Regions from separate parts of the Nocardia sp. NBC_01327 genome, predicted to be linked through region 2. Evidence: riboswitches for the same ligand, from Rfam matches in the RefSeq annotation. Region 2 holds a riboswitch; the other holds the start of a gene.

Region 1 (7,916 bases), 750 kb from region 2:
CGACCAGTTGCTCGGAATCCGGGACGGCACACGAGTTCTGGTCGGCGGCGCGGTCACCCACCGGCAGCGCCCCGCCACCGCGGGCGGTGTCACCTTCCTCAATCTCGAGGACGAGACCGGCATGGTGAATGTGGTCTGCTCGGTCGGTCTCTGGGCGCGTTACCGCCGGCTCGTGCAAACCGCGCCCGCCCTGCTCATTCGCGGGCAGGTGCAGAATGCCGAGGGTGCGGTCACCGTGGTCGCCGACCATGTGCAGCGCATGGATCTGCGCATAGAGGGACGCTCCCGCGACTTCCACTGACCTGCTACGACTTCCGCCGCGGGTCAGGGCTACGGCTCGATCAGAAGTCGCCGCCCCCGCCGGAATCGCCGCCGCCCGAGTCGCCGCCGCCGCCCGAGTCGCCGCCGCCGAAGTCGCCGCCGCCGCCCGAATCGCCGCCGCCGAAATCGCCACTGCCGCCGCCGAAGTCGGAGTCGCCTCCGCCGCCGCCCCAATCCTGCTGGGGCTGATTGTCGTAGCCGCCGCCCTGGTCGTAACCGCCCTGGTTGGAGTCGCGGTCGCGCTGCTCGTTCTCGCCCGACTCCCTGCCCAGTTCGTAGCCGAGGAGTCCGCCGCCGACCGCACCGGCCGCCGCACCGAGGCCGCCGGCCATACCGGGGCTCATACCGGAGCGCTGCGGGCCGTAGCCGCCGCCCGGATAACCGCCACCCTGCGGATACCCGCCGCCCTGGTAGCCGCCGCCACCGGGGAAACCGCCACCGCCGCCACCGAATTGGTTGCCGCCACCGCCGCCGCGGCGCTTACGGAGCAGCATGACGACCGCGCCCACCACGAGGGCGATGATCAGCACCGGGCACAGCAGTCCCAGCCAGCCGAAGCCATTGCTCTTCTTCGTCGCCACGGGCGCGGGCGCCTGATTGTGCGCGGTGGTCGCCGGTCCGGCCTGTTCGGTGTCCGACTTCAGCACGCTCAGCGCCGCGATGGTCGCACCCGTGTAATCACCGGATCCGAAGGAATTCGTGAATGCCGAAGTGGCGGAGGAGGTATCGCGAATATGCGAGTCGGTCCCGGTCCGGATGGCCAGATGCTTGGATTTGGTATTGATGGCGATGACCACGTCGGCCGGATTCACCACCTTGGTCTGCGCCTCCTTGTCGAACGCCGTCTTGTCGTCGGAGAACTTCTCGGTGGTGAAGATCTGCACCGGATTCGACAGCGTGTTCGCCGCGGCGGTCACCTTGGCGACGTCGAGCACATGGGAGTCGTCCTTCACGGTGACAGGCCCGGCCGTAGCCGTCCCCATCACCAGCAGCGCCGCCCCCAGGAGCGCTGCCAGCAGAAACACCAACCGTTTGATCATCTCCGACTTTCCTTTCGGACGATCCGTACCGTCACGACATACGCGACACTACTGTCACCCCGAAAGGAGCAGCCAGTGCCGACAGTGGTCCGGGCAACCATCAAGCCCAACAGCAGGAAGGGCCCACTCGTCGAAATCCTCGACGACGGCACCCTCCAGCTGTACGTCCGCGCCCCCGCAATGGAGGGCAAAGCCAACAAGGCAGCCTGCGAACTCCTGGCCGACCACTACGACGTACCCAAATCCGCCGTCCGTATCACCGCCGGCGCCACCTCCCGCTTCAAACGCTTCGAGATAGACGACTGAGCAGCAGCCCGCAGCCGCCGGGAACCTGCCGTCCTCAGAATTCGAGTTCGGCCCAGGGGATGTGGATCGGGAACGGGAAGTCGAACTCGATGCCATTGGTGTCGGCGGGCGTCCATTCGCCGGTGAGAAGGTAGTTGGCCGTTCGGAGTGGATGGACACCGTCCGGCAGTTGTCCGGGCTCGGCTTGCAGGCCGTAAGCGCGCACTATCGCGATGGCACTGGTTTCGCCTGCCAGGGAAACCTCCCAGTACCAGGGGATTCCAGCGCTCGCGTAACGGCCCTTCTTCGCCTCGACAATGGACTGGGTGTTGGCAGGAGACAGAACCTCGCCGACCAACAGGGCGTCGGTGGCTCGAACGTCCTGGTAGGCGGCCTCGAGACAACGATGGACCAGGAAGTCCGGAGTCAGGAAGTCGGATTTGCCGCTGCGCCCGACGAAGATGTTCGTCTCATCGGTTACCCGCCAGCAGTGCTCGGGGTGATGTGAAGTGTCTTCTCGTGCGCACTTGCGCAAACCGCTCCACATCAGGTTGGTGAAGGTCTGATGCTCCGAGGGGCCGCGTCGTAGCCAGACCACGCGGCCGTCCCATAGTTCGATCTGCGAGGCGATCTCTTCGGGGAGTCGCTCGAGCTCCTCCCACGTCATGTATTCGGGGAGCTCGGGTTGTGTATACGGAAGCGCCACGTCGTCAGGGTAGTTCGGCATATCCGCAGCCTCCCGGGGTTTACGAGGACAAGACGGGTTCGTCCATATTGTCGTGGGCCTCGGTTGCCAGTAGACCGCTATGGGCGCGGTCTGTCACTACACCGCGCCTGGGAAGCCCTGTTGGCGCCAGGCTTCGTAGACGGCGACGGCGGCGGCGTTGGCGAGGTTCATGGAGCGGCGGCCGGGGAGCATGGGGATGCGGAGGTGGGTGGTGATGCGGGGGTCGGTGAGGACCGAGTCGGGGAGGCCGGTGGGTTCGGGGCCGAAGAGGAGGACGTCGCCGTCTCGGTAGGTGATGTCGGTGTTGCGGGTGGTGGCGGCCGCGGTGAAGGCGAAGACGCGCTCGGGGTTGATGGAATCCCATGCGGCGGTGAGATTTTCGTGGACGGTGACGGAGGCCAGGTCGTGGTAGTCCAGGCCGGCGCGGCGCAGCTTCGGCTCCGAGAGGTCGAATCCGAGCGGCTCGATCAGATGCAGCGCACAGCCCGTGCCGGCGGCGAGCCGGATGGCATTGCCGGTGTTGGGCGGGATGCGCGGTTCGAAGAAGACCAGATGGAACACGGGGTCCAGGTTAAGCTCTGCGTCGTGAGTCCAGCCCATGCCGCCCCCGAAGAGCGCAGCAACCGGTTCGGTGCGTCGGTGCGCGACAACCTGCCCATCCTGCTGGTCGCCGCGGTGATGGTGGTGGCCGTGGTGTTCCTGGCCTGGGATCGCTGGCGGCGCGGGACGTTCTTCTTCGGCGGCGCGACGCTGCTGGCGGCGGCGCTGCGACTGCTGCTGCCGACCGATCGCGTGGGCCTGCTGGCGGTGCGGAGCAAGCCGTTCGACGTGGGCTGGACGGCGGTGCTCGGCAGCGTGATCATCGTGCTCGCCGCGACCATCAACAGCCTGGGCGTCACGTAAATCTGGGCGTCACCCAGCCGCGTGAAGCCGTCAGTCGTGCGAATCCGGCGCCGCGCGGATCTACGGCAAATTCCCCGGAAGCCGGGCCTCCGGGGAATTCTCTAGTGGGTGTTCTCGACTGTGCTCAGACGTTGGTGAGGCGGCGACCCAGCTCGCGGCGCAGGATTTCCTGATCCGGTAACCGGTGGAGCACACGCAGCACGGCGGGGCGAAGCTCGTGCTGCTCCTCATCGGAGAGCAACGCGACGAGATCGCGAAGATCCATGTCATCGAAGGCTGCTGTCATGTCACCACCATACGACCACCGCCGAGTTTCGGCACGGATTCCGGTCTCCGGTTACCTGGTGTCACGCGAACGAAACCGACAGTGCGTCAAGATAATTCGTACGAAACAGGCGCGACTCATGGCATTGTCTGCGGTCATTGCACCGCAGGCATTACATACCGGTCGGTCGCTGGCGATACTACCGATCAGCCACGCGCGGCGCGCGCCAGCTCCATCGTCTCGAGCATCAGCTTGCTGACCGCCTCGGTCTCGGTGAGGAAGCCGTCGTGGCCGTCGCGGGAGTGCACGATCTCCAGCCCCTTACAGCCCGGCAGCAGATCCGCCAGCTCCTGCTGATTCCGCAGCGGATACAGGCGATCGGAATCCACACCGCCGACCACACACGGTACCGGCGTGCCCGACAGCGCCGCCTCGATGCCACCGCGCCCACGGCCCACGTCGTACCGATTCAGCGCCTCGGTGAGCAGGACGTAGGTGGCCGGATCGAAACGCGAGATGAGCTTGTCGGCCTGGTACTCCAGATAGCTCTGCACCGCGTAACGCCCACCCTCCCAGGGGTTCTCGTCACCCTGGGCGAAATTCTCGAAACGGTGATCGAGCTCGGCCTCGGCGCGATAGGTGAGGTGCGCCATACGCCGCGCCAGGCCCATGCCCGTCATCGGCGCACGCCCGGTGCCGTAGTAGTCACCGCCCTGCCAGTCCGGATCGGCCTTGATGACGGCGATCTGGGTGGTCTGCTGGCCGAGCTGATCGGCGGTGGCCCGCGCACTGGCCGCGAGCACCAGTGCCGCGCCGACCCGTTCGGGATATCCGATCATCCACTCCAGCACCCGCATGCCGCCCATGGAACCGCCCACGACGGCGGCCAGGCGCTCGACCCCGAGCACATCGAAGAACTGCGCCTCCGCGGTCACCTGATCGCGCACGGTGATCTCGGGAAACCGTCCGCCCCAAGGCTTTCCGTCCGGCGCCAGCGACGCCGGACCGGTACTGCCCTTACAGCCGCCGAGCACATTGGTGGCGATGACACACCACTCGCGGGTGTCGATGGCCTTGCCGGGACCGATGGTCCCGTCCCACCAGCCGGGCTGATCGTGATGCACATCGGCCGGGCCGACCACATGCGAATCACCGGTCAGCGCATGCTCGATCAACACCAGATTGTCGGCATTCGCCGATAGTTCGCCCCAGCGTTGCACGGCCAGCGTCACGTCGGGAAGGACGGCGCCGCTCTCCAGCGCCACCTCCCCGATCGTAATGCTGCCGAGCGTGCCGTCCGGCGGCGGAAGCAGGACTTCCGCCGTCGAACGGGCAGTGCTCGATTCGATATTCGCGGTCAACTTGCGGCCGCCGTCAATCCGGCGCGCAGGTCCGCCAGGATGTCGTCGATGCCCTCGATACCCACGGCCAAACGGACCAGACCAGGGGTGACGCCGGAAGCGAGCTGCTCCTCGGGTGTCAGCTGGGAGTGGGTGGTGGAAGCCGGGTGGATGACGAGCGAGCGCACATCCCCGATGTTAGCGACATGGCTGTGCAGCACCAGGGTGTCCACGAACTTCTTGCCCGCATCCACGCCGCCGGCCAGTTCGAACGAGACGATGGCGCCGACACCCTTGGGAGCCAGTTGTTTGCCACGCTCGAACCACGGCGAACTCGGCAGCCCCGCGTAGTAGACCTTCTCGACGCCCGGCTGCTGCGTCAGGAACTCCGCCACGGCCTCCGCATTGGACACGTGCCGCTCCAGCCGCAGGCTCAGCGTCTCGATGCCCTGGCTGATCAGGAAGGCGTTGAACGGCGAAGCCGCGGCGCCCAGATCGCGCAGCAGCTGCACCCGTGCCTTGAGTGCGTACGCCGGCGCGCCGAGATCGGCGAAGACGGCGCCGTGGTAGCTGGGATCGGGGGTGGTGAAGCCCGGGAACCGCGGCTCACCGTCGGCATCGCGCACGGTCCAGTCGAAGGTGCCGCCGTCGACGATCACGCCCGCGACCGCGGCGCCGTGCCCGCCCAGGTACTTGGTGGCCGAGTGCACCACGATGTCCGCGCCGTGCTTCAGCGGCTGGAGCAGGTACGGCGTGGCGACGGTGTTGTCCACGATCAGCGGGATGCCCGCCGCGTGCGCGACACCGGCGATGCCCGGGATGTCGAAGATGGAGCTGCTCGGATTGGCGATCGTCTCGCCGTAGAACGCCTTGGTGTTCGGCCGCACGGCCGCTTCCCACTGCGCCAGATCATCGGGATCCTCGACGAAGCTGACCTCGATGCCCAGCTTGGGCAGCGAGTAGTGGAAGAGGTTGTAGGTGCCGCCGTACAGGTGCGGGCTGGACACGATGTGATCGCCCGCCGAGGCGAGGTTCAGGATCGCGTAGGTCTCCGCGGCCTGCCCGGAGGCCAGCAGCAGTGCGGCCACACCGCCCTCGAGCGCGGCGATGCGCTGCTCCACCACGTCCTGGGTGGGATTCATGATGCGGGTGTAGATATTGCCCGGCTCGGCGAGACCGAACAGCGCGGCGGCGTGATCGGTATCGCGGAAGGCGTACGAGGTGGTCTGGTAGATCGGCAGGGCGCGCGCGCCGGTGGTGGCGTCGGGGGCCTGTCCGGCGTGGATCTGCTTGGTCTCGAAGGACCAGTTGGCCGGGTCGATGTCGCTGGTTGCCGAAGAGGCAGCGGGCGCGGTCGAGTCACTCATGTCGTGCTCCAGAGAAAAGGTCGCCGAATGGCGGAGGTGGACGTTATCGGAAGGCGAATAAGCTTCGACAACAACACATCTCGGGTCCTCCTACAGTGCGCTTGCGCTCGGCCTTCGAGCGCCTGGTCCTCACCCGGAGCACCCCGCCGCTGCTGGAGGGTTGCCGATCAGCGAGCCGGGGCTTAACGCTGATGCTCTTGACCTGTTGCGAAATTCTAACGGGGACCGGTGGCGGCCGTCGCGACGGGGAGGGCGCAACTGCGCGTGTACTCCTCGTAGGCGGCGAGCACATTGTCGATGAGCTCGCGTGCCGTGCTCGCGCTGGAGCAATCGGGGAACTCGGAGGAGGCGTCGAATTCGCACTCCATGCCGATGCGCACGATGGCGTGCCAGGTGGCCGAGATCATCCGCACCGGCATGGCGTTCGGATCGGTCTGCAGGCGTTCGGCGAGCACCGTCGTCATGGACAGGGTCTTGGTATCGGCCGCGGACAGGCTTTCGGCGCGGACTGTCGCATTGCTCTGGGTGATGCGCTGCATCTGCTGAAACCAGTGGAACGGCAGCGGATTGTCGCCCTCGATGACCTGCTCGACCACGGCCATGAACGCGTCGAGCAGGGCCTGCAGCTCATTGCCGGTGATGGGCTGCGCGCGCAGCTGGTCGGCGAGCGCCCGGCCCATGTCCTCGATCGGGGCGATGACGATCGCCTCTTTGCTGTCGAAGTACCGGTTGATGGTGCGCGGTGAGACATCGGCCGCATCGGCGATCTGCTCGACGGTGGTGGCGTCGAAGCCCTGGGCATCGCACAGCTGCAGTGCCACATCGATGATGCGCGTCCGGGTCTGCTGCTTCTTGCGCTCGCGCAGACCCGGCCGATGGCGCTCCAGACTCGCCCGCTCGGGGCTGTGGAGTGTCAGTGAACCGGCATGCGTCGACGACTCGGACATGCCGTCATTGTATAGCCGTCCGGCGAGATTGTGACGAGAACCGCCAACTGTCTGATTGCGACACTTTTCTCTTGACGCCAATTGTCTGGAGGTGCCACGATGGACCAGGCTGTTCGAACCACTCCTGAGGAGACGGCATGACCACTGGGATGGCGACTCTCGCGCCCGATGAAAAATCAAGTCAGACAAGCGCTTCCAAGCGCTGGCTGGCGCTGGGCGTGATTGCCATGGCCCAGCTGATGGTGGTGCTCGACGCCACCATCGTCACTATTTCCCTGCCCTTCGCCCAGCAGGACCTCGGCATCAGCGACGGCAACCGGCAGTGGATCCTCACCGCCTACACGCTGATCTTCGGTGGCCTGCTGCTACTCGGCGGACGGCTCGCCGACTACCTCGGCCGCCGCCGCATCTTCCTGATCGGCCTGATCGGCTTCGCCGGAGCCTCGGCGCTGGCCGGACTCGCGCAGAACACCGCGGAACTGTTCGCCGGTCGCGGCCTGCAGGGTGCGTTCGGCGCACTGCTGGCGCCGGCGGCGCTGTCGCTGGTGTCGATCACCTTCACCGAGCCCAAGGAGCGGGCGCGCGCGTTCGGCGTCTTCGCCGGCGTCTCGGCGGGCGGCGCGGCCATCGGCCTGATCGTCGGCGGTCTGCTCACCGAGTACGCCAGCTGGCGCTGGTGCCTGCTGGTGAACACGCCCATCGCACTGCTGGCCTTCGCCGG
Region 2 (7,916 bases):
TAGCGGCCGGTCCGCGAGATCAGCTGCCCGGAGACCACCGAGCCGATCATCATGCCCAGCACCATGGGCATCATCTGCAGGCCGCCGATCATCGGACTGGCTCCGCGCACCGCCTGTAAATACTGCGGCAGCAGCAGAATTCCGCCGAACATGCCCGCGCCCACCACGAACGAGATCACCACGCCGAGCGCGAAGGTGCGGTTCCGGAAAATACGCAGCGGAATCAGCGCGGCGTCCCCGAGCATTCGCTCCACCCAGATGAAGACGATCACGCCGACCGCCCCCACCGCGTAGCAGAGCACCGATCGCACACTGCCCCAACCCCATTCGCGCCCCTGCTGGGCCACGATGAGCAGTGGCGTGAGCGCGATGGCCAGCACCGCCGCGCCCCAGTAGTCCACCCGGTCCAGTGACCGCTCCCGCACCGGCAGATGCAGTGCGCGGGTCACCACCACCAGGGTGAACAGCCCGATCGGCACATTCACCAGGAATACCCAGCGCCAGCCCGCAATGCCGAGAATGCTGTCCTGTCCGGCGAACAGCCCGCCGAGCACCGGCCCGACCACGCTGGAGGTGCCGAACACCGCCAGGAAATAGCCCTGGTACTTGGCCCTTTCGCGCGGACTCACGATATCGCCGACGATGGTGAGCGCCAGCGACATCAGCCCGCCCGCGCCAAGCCCCTGCAGCGCCCGGAACGCGGCCAGTTCGTACATCGACTGCGAGAACGCGCTCAGCAGCGAGCCGATCAGGAAGATGCTGATGGCGGCGAGATAGAAGGGCTTGCGCCCGTACATATCCGAGAGTTTGCCGTACAGCGGCGTGGCCAGGGTGGCCGTGATCAGGTACGCGGTGGTCGCCCAGGCCTGCAGCGAATACCCGTTCAGATCATCGGCGATGGTGCGGATCGCCGTGGAGACAATGGTCTGGTCGAGCGCGGCCAGCAATATGCCGAGCAGCAGCCCGCTCAGAATCACCAGAATCTGCCGATGGGTGAACCCACCCTCCCCGGTCGATTCGGTCACCTCGGATGTCGCCATGCTCAACCTCCCGATCCCTCGCACCACGATAGGCGTCGAACCGGAGGTTGGCAGTCCTTTTCCGGCCCAGCGTCAGGGCTCGGAGACCACTCGAGACCGCTTGCGGCGCAAGCGGTCTCGGTGACCAGCGTTAGCAACGTGTTTGCCGGACCTGGAGAGCAGCGCCGGACCTCGGACGGGGTTTCAGGGGCAAAGCCCCTGAGAGGTTACGAGAGTTGTCATTTCCCCTGGAAGCGCGGCTCGCGCTTCTCGAAGACCGCCTGAATGGCCTCGGTCAGATCCTCCGAGGGCAGGAATGCGGCATTCCAGGCCGAGACGTAGCGCAGCCCGTCGGCCACCTTGCCCACCTTGGGCTGATCGAGCACATCCTTGATGCCCTGCACCACCAGCGGCGGGTTCGCGGCGATCTCCCGCGCCAGCGCGTAGGCCGCGTCCAGCGTCGCCTCCCGATCGGCGTAGACGTCGTTGATCAGGCCGATCTTCTCGGCGCGCGCGGCGTCGATGTCCTTGCCCGTATACGCGAGTTCACGCAGGTGCCCCTCGCCGATGATCCCCGGCAGCCGGTGCAGCGACCCGATATCGGCGACGATCGCCACCTTCGCCTCCCGCAGACTGAACTTCGCGTCCGCGCTGGCCAACCGGATATCCGCGGCCGCGATCAGATCCAGTCCGCCGCCGATGCACCAGCCCGCGACCGCCGCGATGACCGGCTTGTGCGAATCGGCGACCGCGGTGACCGCGGCCTGCATGACGCGCACCTCCCGCAGGAACCCGGTCCGCGGCCCCGCCAGCGCCCGATCGGCCAGCAGCGCGCCGAACGTCGGAGCCATGGCGGGCAGATCCAGCCCGTAGGAGAAGTGCTTGCCCGCGCCGGTGAGAACAATGGCCCGCACCTCCGGATCGGCATCGAGCTCGCCGAAGATGAGCGGCAGCTCGCGCCAGAAGTCCGGGCCCATGGCATTGCCCTTGCCGGGACCGGTCAGCGTCACGGTCGCGATGTGGTCTTTGCTTTCGACCTCGAAAGCCTTCCAATCGGTCATCGGTCCAGCGTATCGGGGGTTCGGGCGGTCCGGGCGGGCGGTGTAAACCCTGTGCTAAATCTGCTGCGCCGCACTGGTTTACCGGCGGTCCCGAACGGGACGATTGAACGGTCCACCAACTGCACTCCCGAGTGTGGAGATTCGATGTTGATGCATCACGGAATCGGCCTCGACCGGTTCAATACATTTTCCCGGCACCGCGCCGTGCACGCCCTGTACGAATGCTGCTGCAGCATCACCTGGGCAGCCAAGATCGCGGACGGCCGCCCCTACCCCGGCCACGACGCCCTGCTCACCGCCGCCGACGGGGAACTGCACGCGCTCTCCCCCGCCGAACTCGACAGCGCCTTCGATTCGTGTGCGCACGAAACCATTTCGGAGCGCACCGTCACCGAGCTCGTGCGGATCACCCGGATCCGCCTCACACGGATGCTCGGCCCCGAAGAGGGCTACCCCGAATACTGATACCCCGCACATCCACCGCAATCGCTCTACTCTGGTGCCATGCGCAGGTCCCTGCCGCCGGTCGCTTCCAAAGTCTCCGACACGCTCATCGCCCGCGGCCATCACGGGGTGATTCTCACCCAGCCGCAACCCACCCACACCGCCGCGGATGCCGCCCACGCCCTCGGCGTGGAGATCGGGGCCATCACCAAATCCCTGGTCTTCCTGCTCGACGACGATCCGGTGCTACTGCTGGTCTCCGGCGCACACCAGGTCGACCTCGATCACACCGGTCAGCGCCTGGAAGGCACCCTCACCCGCGCACCCGCCGCCATGGTGCGGCAGGTGACCGGGCAGCCGGTCGGCGGCGTCGCCCCGGTCGGGCATCCGATCAATCTGCCCACCTTCATCGACACCGCACTGGCCCGGCATTCGGAGCTGTGGGCGGCGGGCGGACATCCGAATACGATGTTCCGCACGACTTTTGGAGAATTAGTACGAATCACCGCAGGTCTCGCCATAGACGTGGACTGATCCCCACCCCACCCCCTACCGTCGTTTCGGGGGACCCCAAATCCGCGCAACTTCTCGCACCCCACTCCGCACAAGACTCCACCCCCGCGCGATATTTCACACTCCCCGGAATATCCAGCCCCCGGACGACGTAGGTTCGGAATGTGACCGATTCTCCGCCGCCCGGCACCGAGCTATTCACGCACGGCGCCGACTTCCAAGCGCCCGACGACCTGAGCGGCATCACCGCCCAGCAGTACCGGGCCGCAATGCGGCACTATCCCGCCGGCGTCACCATCGTCACCCTGCACTCCGAGGCCGGTCCGGTCGGTTTCACCGCCACCTCCTTCGCCTCCCTCTCGGCGGAGCCGCCGCTCATCTCCTTCAATATCGCCGCGACCTCCTCCAGCCTCACCGCCCTGTCGAACGCCGATTCGGTGGTCGTGCACTTCCTCGGCGAACATCAGAAGCATCTGGCCCAGCGATTCAGCCGCAGCGCCGAAGAGCGCTTCACCGACCGGTCGCTGTGGACCACCCTGCCGAGCGGCGAACCGGTACTGCACGGCACTCCGATCTGGGTGCGGGCCACCGTGCATCAGCTCATCCCGATCGGCGATCACACCCTGGTGGTCGGATTGGTCACGCGCGTGCACGACAACACCGAGGACGCACCCGCCGTCGGGCCGCTGGTCTATTACAACGGCGTCTACCACCGCGCCGAGATCGCCGACTGAGCCGGCGCTCTTGCGCCCGAGCCACCGCGCGCTCAGGCGACCGCGCGCTCAGGCCGCCGAGGCCACCGTGCCGAGGCCCAGCGCCGCCAGGATGGCCGCGCTCGCCTGTTCCAGCCGATCCCGCACCTTGGGCTTGCGCAGCAGCGCCACCGCGCGCGAGGCGGCGACCGCCAGCAGCACCATTTCGATTGCGGCGATGGTGCATTCGATGGCGCCGAGGCCGAGCGTATTCGCGAAGGTCACCTGCGACAGGAACTGCGGCAGTACCGCGAGATAGAAAAGCCCGACCTTCGGGTTGAAAATGCAGGACAGCAATCCGGCAGCGAATGCCGAGCGAACGGACACCCGCTGCGCCGGAGCACCGTCCGCGGTGAGTTCCGGGGCGCTCGCCGCCTGACCGCGCCGGTGTTCGAGCAGGGCGCGAACACCCAGGTACAGCAGGTAGATTCCGCCGATCACTTTCAAGCTGCGATACGCCGTCGCCGACTGTTCCAGCAGCGCCGCGACACCCGCCGCGACCACCACCGCCCAGACCAGCCCGCCGAACGACGATCCGACCGCCGCGGCGATACCGGGGCGGCGCCCGGCCATCGTGAAGCGCAGCACCAGAAAGGTATCCGGGCCGGGAGTGAGGGCCAGCAGTACGCACAGCCCGATAAAACTCAGCAGCAGAGGGAAACTCACACCTCTATGGCAGCGCACCCGGTGCTGCGGCGCAAGGCCGGGCCGGCGCCGCGGTACAGCGGGGGGACAAATAGAAAGCCGCCGACCTTATCCGGAGGGAATGGCCGGCGGCTCCCCCGAGCAGCAGAGATTCAGTTCCGCGCGCTGAATTCCGCGCCCAGTTCGCGGAACACAGCGGTGTTCATCGAGAACGCGAGACGAGCTTCGTCGAGCACCCGCTCGACATCCGGACCGGCGATCGGCAGCCCGTCCAGGTTCTCCCGGTATTCGCGCTTGAACGCGGCCGGGTTGGAGATGTCGTCGAAGACGTAGAAGCGGACGCCGTCACCCTTCTTGGGCAGGTCCCACAGCTTCTCGGCGGTACCGCGAATGACCTGTCCGCCCGAAAGATCGCCCAGGTAGCGGGTGTAGTGGTGCACCACGTAACCGGCCGGCCAGGTGCGCGCGCACTCGTCGATGCGGGCGGCGTAGGCGGCGGTGGACGGCAGGGCTGCCAGTTCCTCGCGCCAGTTCGCGCCGCCGAGGTGGGCGAGATCGATTTCGAGGGCCGCCAGGCGATTCAGCTCCGGCTTGACGAACGGTCCAGCGACCGGGTCGGAAGCCAGTGCGGCGGAATGCTTTTCGAGGGCGTCGTAGACGAACCACAGCTGCGAGGTGTAGCGGTAGAAGGCCTCGACGCCGAGCCTGCCCTGCAGCAGATCGCTCATGAAGGTGGAGTGTTCGGCCTCGGTGTGCTGCTGTTCGGTCGCGGAACGAATGAGCGTCGAGAACGGCGCGGTATCCAACATGGTCGAGCTCCTCGTTTCGAACCGGGGGCGCCCACCTTTGGCTACCCTAACTTCCCCTTGACCATACGCGTCAGCAACGATCGCGCGATTCGAACTTTGCGGCCCACCCACTCCAACTTTCGGATGATTTTTCCGAAGGGGTTGACAAGACCCCGGACCATCTGCCAGCCTTCCAAATCAGGTCATGAGTACCAGCGTCAAGCCCTGGCTAGCTGGTCGGCAACCCTCCTCCGCGGTGGGGTGCTCCAGGTGACGACCGGGCCGCCGCCCGACCGGGCGCGGCAAGCGCGGACTCTCGATCATTCTTTTTCTGATCGCGCGTCCCTTGCCCGAATGGGATTTCGTGATGACTGCATTTGCCGACCAGTCCTGTGCCGCTCTCGCCACCGTCTCCGGTTGTGATCTGCGGGTACCTCTCGTGCAGGGTGGGACCACCACCTACGCCAACTTCGACTATGCCGCCAGCGCACCGGCATTGACGCAGGTCACCGACCGGGTGCAGCAACTGCTGCCGTTCTACGCCAGCGTGCACCGCGGCGCCGGCTACGCCTCCCGCGTCTCCACCGACTGCTACGAGGCCGCCCGCGGCTCGGTCGCCCGCTTCCTGAATGCCGGCGATGACCAGGTCGTGGTCTTCACCCGCAACACCACCGATTCACTGAATCTGCTCGCCGCCTGCGTACCCGGCGACACCGTGGTGCTCGATGTGGAACACCACGCCAACTTCCTGCCGTGGATCCGAGGCGGTCGCCGGGTGGTGCCGGTCGCGGACACCATCGAGGAGACCATTCAGCGCGTGGTAGCCGAACTGTGCTCCAAACCCGCTGCGCTGCTTGCGATTACGGGCGCCTCGAATGTCACCGGCGAACTGCTGCCGCTGGAGCGGCTGGCCTGGATCGCGCACCAGTGCGGCACCCGGATCCTGGTGGACGCCGCCCAGCTCGCACCGCACCGCCGCATCGATCTGCAGACCAGCGGCATCGACTACCTGGCCTTCTCCGGGCACAAGGCGTACGCGCCGTTCGGCGCGGGCGTACTGGTCGGCCGGCGGGACTGGCTCGATGCCGCCGAGCCGTACCTCGCGGGCGGCGGCGCGGTCCGCTCGGTAACCGCCGACGGCGTCGAATGGGCCCCCGCCCCGCAGCGGCACGAGGCCGGCTCTCCCAATGTGCTCGGCGTGGCCGCGCTGGCCGCCGCGTGTGACGCGCTCGCCGAACTCGACGAGACCACCGTCCGCGAGCACGAGCAGTACCTCACGCACCGCCTGCGCTACGGCCTGAAAACCGTTCCGGGCGTGAACTTCCTGCGCATCTGGCGGGACAGCACCGATGCCGTCGGCATTGTCGCCTTCACCGTCGACGGTTTCGAACCCGGCCAGGTGGCCGCGTACCTCTCCGCCGAACACGGCATCGGCGTCCGCGACGGCCGCTTCTGCGCCCACCCCCTGCTCGCCCGACTCGGCGTCGACGCGGCCCTGCGCGCCAGCATCGGCCTCGGCAGCACCGCCGCCGCCGTAGACCGCCTGATCGACGCCCTCTCGACCCTCGTCGAGAACGGCTCCGCCTGGAACTACGCCAAAACCGAAGGCCACTGGAACCCCACCCCCGAAACCCGCCCCTTCGGCAGCAGCGCCGAGGGCGGAGCACCCTGCGCCATCTGATCGGCGCGCTCCCGGGAGCGGGTTACGGCACCAGGTAGCGCTCGGCGAGTTCCTCTACGAACGGGTCGTCGTCGGTGACGGCGTTCAGCAGATCCAGGTCGTCCTGGACCGAAAGCTGGCGCCCGTCATCGTGTTCCTGGTCCGGCCCGTCCTCCGCGAGCTGGCGGATCAGCTTCGCTCGCACACGGTCTTTCAGAGAATCACTCATATCGAGAGCATGCCCTGATTCGGCGGGAATTACGCGGACAGGCACGCCGGGCCCGCCCGGCAGGCTGGTCACCGGTAGTTCGGGACGAACGGATTACACCGGGGCCAGCCACGTTCCCCAGGGCGTATTGCGGAACACCGTATATAGGAGAGCCAACGCCAGCAGCGCCCAGAGCGCAGGCTTCGGTAGCACCTTCGGCACCCGTGGCATCGGTTTCCCCTGCCAGCCGTACACCAGCGCGGTAACCATCCAGCCGAGGAAACCCAGCAGCAGCGGCAGAATCAGCAGATTGCTGTGCAGGGCATCGACCACATGCCCTTCGGTGAGATTGTGCAGCCCACGCAACCCGCCGCATCCGGGGCACCAGTACCCCGTCAACTCCTTGAACGGGCAGAACCCGTACGCCCCCTGCACATGAGGGTCCCGGAAATGCAGCAGCGCCAGCCCTCCCGCGACCGCACCCCCGGCGAGCAGCGGCAAACCCATACCCAGCCATCTGGGGCGGGGGGCGGGTTCGACCTCGGTCGGGGGCATGGTGTGCACGCGAACAACGGTAGTCGCGGCCACCGCAACCTGCCAGATCGCAGCCGACTTCGCACCCCCGACGCACCGCCGGACAGCTTTGTCCGATATGACCTATTTAAATGGTGAGCTGGCCGAACGGACACGGACACTCGTCCAGAACCGTGGGTATGCTGCCCCCGCAACAGTTTTCGATCGGGGGAATTCCATCTCATGAGCCAGAATCAACCAGGCAGCAGCACAATCGCCCGCGCCTCCGCCGCCGCCGGCGCACTCGCCATCA

The links. Region 2 has a riboswitch for S-adenosylmethionine ahead of OG326_RS04265 (aminotransferase class V-fold PLP-dependent enzyme). Riboswitches for the same ligand answer to the same signal wherever they lie in the genome.
Region 1: another riboswitch for S-adenosylmethionine. It lies ahead of OG326_RS07390 (bifunctional o-acetylhomoserine/o-acetylserine sulfhydrylase); the one in region 2 lies ahead of OG326_RS04265 (aminotransferase class V-fold PLP-dependent enzyme).

Annotation. Positions count from the first base shown of each region.
Region 1 covers NZ_CP108383.1:1,722,477-1,730,392, forward strand. The annotation lists gene OG326_RS07350 (error-prone DNA polymerase) at 1-301, shown strand, start outside; gene OG326_RS07355 (hypothetical protein) at 342-1,361, opposite strand; gene OG326_RS07360 (DUF167 domain-containing protein) at 1,437-1,667, shown strand; gene OG326_RS07365 (Uma2 family endonuclease) at 1,702-2,373, opposite strand; gene OG326_RS07370 (tRNA (cytidine(34)-2'-O)-methyltransferase) at 2,470-2,934, opposite strand; gene OG326_RS07375 (DUF3017 domain-containing protein) at 2,959-3,276, shown strand; gene OG326_RS07380 (hypothetical protein) at 3,401-3,562, opposite strand; gene metX (homoserine O-acetyltransferase MetX) at 3,748-4,902, opposite strand; gene OG326_RS07390 (bifunctional o-acetylhomoserine/o-acetylserine sulfhydrylase) at 4,899-6,248, opposite strand; SAM riboswitch class IV at 6,341-6,451, opposite strand; gene OG326_RS07395 (TetR/AcrR family transcriptional regulator) at 6,464-7,195, opposite strand; gene OG326_RS07400 (MFS transporter) at 7,333-7,916, shown strand, end outside.
Region 2 covers NZ_CP108383.1:970,798-978,713, reverse strand. The annotation lists gene OG326_RS04300 (MDR family MFS transporter) at 1-1,040, opposite strand, end outside; gene OG326_RS04295 (crotonase/enoyl-CoA hydratase family protein) at 1,259-2,080, opposite strand; gene OG326_RS04290 (2-oxo-4-hydroxy-4-carboxy-5-ureidoimidazoline decarboxylase) at 2,225-2,545, shown strand; gene OG326_RS04285 (YbaK/EbsC family protein) at 2,585-3,058, shown strand; gene OG326_RS04280 (flavin reductase family protein) at 3,307-3,771, shown strand; gene OG326_RS04275 (LysE family translocator) at 3,820-4,455, opposite strand; gene OG326_RS04270 (biliverdin-producing heme oxygenase) at 4,587-5,243, opposite strand; SAM riboswitch class IV at 5,424-5,537, shown strand; gene OG326_RS04265 (aminotransferase class V-fold PLP-dependent enzyme) at 5,590-6,903, shown strand; gene OG326_RS04260 (hypothetical protein) at 6,926-7,111, opposite strand; gene OG326_RS04255 (DUF2752 domain-containing protein) at 7,205-7,645, opposite strand; gene OG326_RS04250 (hypothetical protein) at 7,847-7,916, shown strand, end outside.